One region of the Streptomyces chengbuensis genome, then DNA from elsewhere that is predicted to be linked to it. Evidence: predicted binding sites of a transcription regulator. Region 1 holds the regulator's gene; the other holds the start of a gene.

The links. Region 1 encodes HspR, which represses chaperone genes until heat shock. Its sites were predicted from a motif close to TTGAGNNNNNNNNNCTCAA; they were not measured.
Region 2: a site for HspR is predicted at 1,022-1,040, ahead of lon (endopeptidase La). Genes of this name have one in related genera too.

Annotation. Positions count from the first base shown of each region.
Region 1 is NZ_CP129137.1:4,208,463-4,210,920, reverse strand. It holds gene QRN89_RS18705 (helix-turn-helix transcriptional regulator) at 1-286, shown strand, start outside; gene QRN89_RS18700 (hypothetical protein) at 289-777, shown strand; gene QRN89_RS18695 (heat shock protein transcriptional repressor HspR) at 926-1,387, opposite strand; gene dnaJ (molecular chaperone DnaJ) at 1,392-2,458, opposite strand, start outside.
Region 2 is NZ_CP129137.1:5,258,371-5,260,828, reverse strand. It holds gene lon (endopeptidase La) at 1-999, opposite strand, end outside; gene QRN89_RS23370 (GNAT family N-acetyltransferase) at 1,132-1,830, shown strand; gene QRN89_RS35845 (rhomboid-like protein) at 1,767-2,458, opposite strand, start outside.

The DNA of each region.
Region 1 (2,458 bases):
GTATCTCGTCGGCGTCTTCGAGCAGTTCTGGCTCCACGGCGTCCCCTGGGACGACCAGGTCGTCGCCTACGCCCCCGAACTGGACGGCATCAGCGGCGTCCAGCGCTCCATCGCCAAACTCCTCGTCGAGGGACACGTGGACGAGGCGATCGCGCGCCGCCTCGGGATGAACGTCCGCACCTGCCGCGCCCACATCGCCAAACTCGCCTCCGCCCTCGGCAGCGGCTCGCGCGCCCAACTCGGCTTCCTCATTGCCCGGTCCGGGATCCTGGAGCATGATCATTGATCATGACTCAGAGCGATTCCGGCCCCGTCGTCCGCCTCGACCACCCCGCGGGCGTCGTCGAAGTGGCCGGAACCGGACTGCCGTTGGTGCGCATCGTCCGCTCCCCGGGTACGGAAGCGCATCCCCACATCCCCGTGGGCACCCGTGACCGGGCCCTCCTGACGCTCACCGTCGACGGCGCACCGGCGCGGATCGTGCCCGGAAGGGGCCGGCTGCTGCGGAGCTCCTACCGCGTCGACGCCTTCACCGGGGACACCCGCTACCGGCTGGTGCCCTGCTCACTGGACTCCAGCCGGTTCCTCAGGGACGGCGCACCGCTCGGGACGCTCACGTCCGAGGGCGACGGGCACGTCCGGTCCGAGGGGTTCGCGGACGCCGGCGCGCAGCCCCGGGACATCGCCGTCGGCACCGCGCTGGCCGCGGCGTTCGGGACCGGTGGGCAGCCGTGGTGGGCGACCGCGCTCGACATGGCGGGCGAGTTGACGCCGTGACCGGCCCCCGGCGGGGCCGGCGGGACGTCGGCGCCGCCGGCACCGTGCCCTTCGCGGCACGACCCCACCGCACACGACGGAGGGGCCGGGAGGTCCACACCTCCCGGCCCCTCACCGCCTTCCGTGCGCCACGGCCCGGCGGAGACGCTCAGCCGTCCCGCTTGGGCCGCCACACCACCAGCGCACTCGTCTGCTGCACGTCCTGATAGGGCACCAGGTCGCGCCGGTACGAGGCGTGCACCTGGGCCTCGCGCTGCTGCATCGCCAGCGCCGCGCCCTCGACCGCCGCGGACAGCTCCGCGACCTTGGCCTGCAGCGCCGCCACCTGGTTCTCCAGCTCGATGATGCGCTTGATGCCGGCCAGGTTGATGCCCTCGTCCTGGGACAGGGACTGGACCTGGCGGAGCAGTTCGATGTCCCGGGCCGAGTACCGCCTGCCGCGCCCGGCCGTACGGTCCGGGGAGACGAGGCCGAGGCGGTCGTACTGCCGAAGGGTCTGCGGATGCAGTCCGGACAGCTGGGCCGCCACCGAGATGACGTACACCGGCGTCTCTTCGGTCAGTTCATACGCCCGGCCACCGAATCCGGGCTGTCGACGTCGGCCGTCCATCGCGTCATGCTCCCTTCGCAGCCTGGAACAGTTCTGCCCGCGGGTCGTGGCCCTCAGTCGCCTTGCGGTACGCCTCCAGTGCCTCACGGGCCTCGTCGCCGAGCTCCGTGGGCACCGCGACCTCCACGGTGACCAGCAGATCGCCCCGGGTGCCGTCCTTGCGTACGGCGCCCTTGCCGCGGGCCCGCATCGTACGGCCGTTCGGCGTACCCGCGGGCAGTTTCAGGGTGACCGGGGGCCCGCCGAGCGTCGGGACCTTCACCTCGCCGCCGAGCGCGGCCTCCGTGAAGGAGACCGGCACCGTGACGGTGAGGTTGTCGTCCTTGCGCCCGAAGACCGGGTGCTCACCGACGTGGACCACCACGTACAGGTCGCCGGCCGGTCCGCCGCGCTCGCCCGGCGCGCCCTTGCCGCGCAGCCGGATCCGCTGGCCGTCGCTCACCCCGGCCGGGATGCGGACCTGCATGGTCCGGGACGACTTGGCGCGGCCGCTGCCGTGGCAGACCTCGCAGGGGTTCTCGGCGATCAGCCCGCGGCCCTTGCAGTCCACGCACGGGTCGGTCAGCGAGAAGGACCCGCTGCCGCCACGCGAGACCTGGCCGGTGCCGACGCAGGTCGGGCACACCCGGGGCGTGCCGTTCTTGTCGCCGGTGCCCGAACAGGCCTTGCAGGGCTGCTGGCTGGACATCCGCAGCGGGACCGTGGCCCCGTCCACCGCCTCGGTGAAGCTGAGCGTCACCTCGGACTCGATGTCCTGGCCGCGGCGCGGCTGCGTGCGGGGGCCGGTGCCGGCCCCGCGGTTGAACAGGCCGCCGAAGACGTCCCCGAGTCCGCCGCCGAAGCCGCCGGCACCGCCGCCGCCCCCGGCCTGGGCGCCCCCGAAGAGGTCGCCCAGGTCGAAGTTGAACGTTCCTCCGGCGCCGGGTCCGGCCCGGAAGCCACCGTTGCCGAAGAGGGCCCGCGCCTCGTCGTACTCCTTGCGCCGCTTGGGGTCGCCGAGTACGTCGTTGGCCTCGGAGATCTCCTTGAAGCGCTCCTCGGCCTTCGCGTCGCCCTTGTTGGCGTCCGGGT
Region 2 (2,458 bases), 1.0 Mb from region 1:
CCGCTCCTTCACGTCGTCCAGGCCGGCGTGCTCGGCGTCCAGTACGGCCTTGGCGCCCTGGACGTCGTACGCGTCCTCGGTGCGGTCGTTCCACGGCAGTTCGAGGACGGTGTCGAGCCACGTGCGGATCCAGGAGCCCTCGGGGCTCTGGTCGCTGGCCCGCTCGAGCTTCTCGACCTCCTTGAGGGCGGCCTCGCGGACCTTCTCCGGGAGGTCGGCGCCCTCGACCCGGGCACGGTAGTCGTCGGACTCCTCGCCGTCGGACTCGCCGTTGAGCTCGCGCAGTTCCTTGCGCACCGCGTCCAGCTGGCGGCGCAGCAGGAACTCGCGCTGCTGCTTGTCGACGCCCTCCTGGACGTCCTTGGCGATGGACTCGGCCACGTCCTGCTCGGCGAGGTGCTCGCGGAGCTGGTCGGTGGCGAGCTTGAGCCGCGCGACCGGGTCGCTGGTCTCCAGCAGCTCGACCTTCTGGGCGAGGCTCAGGAAGGGCGAGTAGCCGGCGTTGTCGGCGAGCGCGGGAACGTCGTCGATCTGCTGGACCCGGTCCACGACCTGCCAGGCTCCGCGCTTGCGCAGCCAGCTGGTGGCGAGGGCCTTGTACTCCTTCACGAGTTCCGTGACCGAACCCGGCAGCGGGTCGGGCAGCGTCTCGTGGATGAGCGTGCCGTGGATCCAGAGGGCGGCACCGGGGCCGGTCGTACCGGCGCCGACGCGTACCCGGCTGTGGCCCCGGATCAGGGCGCCGGGGTCTCCGTCGGAAAGCCGTCCCACCTGCTCGACCGTGCCGAGCACACCGGTCGCGGCGTAGGTGCCGTCGATCCGGGGGACGAGCAGCACCCTCGGCTTGCCGGGCTCCGCTCGGGCTGCTGCCTGGGCGGCTTCCACCGCGGCCCGTACGTCGTTGTCGGACAGGTCGAGCGGTACCACCATCCCGGGCAGCACGACCTCGTCGTCGAGCGGCAGCACTGGCAGGGTGAGCGGTGTGGACGTCGAAGCCATGATCTCCCCTTCGGCAGTCAAGTTGAGTTACACGCACTCAATGCAAAGGGCGCCACCGATGTTCCCCTGCGCATGTTCGCCGTGAGCGATACCACCTGTCGCAACCGGCGACCCACTCGATGTAATGAGTCAATGACGCATGTATCTATTACAGAGGTCATTCGTGCCTGGGTGGACGGCTGGGTCGTCTCGCGCGGGGCGGCGGAGCCGGTGGCCGAGACCTGGGGGCTCACGGTGGACGTGGGGCTCCCCCGGCACACGACCCGCCACGTGCTCACCGACAACAGCGAGGCCGCGGTCCGCACGGTCGCCGCGTCGGCCGGGGTGCCCGGGCGGTGGCTGAAAGTATTCGAGGAAGAGGAACGGGTCCTGGAATGGCTGGGGCCGGACTGGACGCCCGACGAACCCGGCTTCCTCATGACGACGCCGCTCGAGCGGCGGACCGCGCCCGAGCCCGTCCTGCCGGAGGGCCACCGGCTGCGCGCCTGGACGAGGGACGGCGTCACACGGGTCCTGATCACCACGGCGGACGGCGCCTTCGCCGCCCGGGGGCAGATCGCCACGGCCGGCACCACGGCCGTCGTCGACCAGATCGAGACGGCCGCCGAGCACCGGCGCAAGGGACTGGGCTCGCTGGTGATGCGCACGCTGCAGCACTCGGCGGCCGAGCGGGGCGCCACCTCCGGTGTCCTCGGGGGCACCCCCGACGGCCGGGCGCTGTACGAGTCGCTGGGGTGGCGGGTGATCGCCCCGCTGGTCAGCGTGTACTACACGCCGGTGGGGCCGTCCTCGGCGGAGGCCCGCCCGCCGGCCCCGGCACCGGACGCCTGAGGGTCGCGGACGGCTGAGCGCCGGGCCTCGCACCCCACCCGTTCCTCCGGGGCTTCCGGGGTTTCCGGGGCTTCCGGGGCTTCCGGGGCTTCCGGGATCCTCGACCTCTCCGGTACGCCCCGTGACTCCGGTCCCTCCGGCATCCGCTGCCCCGTCGGCATCCGCCGCCCCTCCCGTACGTCCCGCTCCTCCGACGTCTCCCGCATCCCCTCCCGCTCCTGACTGCGGCGGAGTTCCCGGTACCGCCGCCGGCGGCGCACCAGCGGGCCGCTCGCCAGACCGGAGAGCAGGGCCAGGGGGTGGCCCCAGTTGCTCAGCGGGTCCTCGTAGGCGAGCAGGTCGAGCACGAGCAGCGCCGACACGCCCGCGAGCACCACGGCCGCCGGCAATGGCCGGAACAGAGCGGTCAGCGCACCGACACACGCCAGCAGACCGAAGCTGATGCCGTAGTCGAGCCGGTGCAGCGAGGTCTCCGGCAGCCGCCCGGCCATGACCCACAGACCGACCGGGATCTCGGTGGCGAGGGTGGCGGCCACGTGCCCGCCCAGGAACACCGCTGCCACCCGCAGGCCGCCGACACGGCGTTCCAGTGCCGTCAGCACGAGGACGAACCCGATGGCGTAGGGCG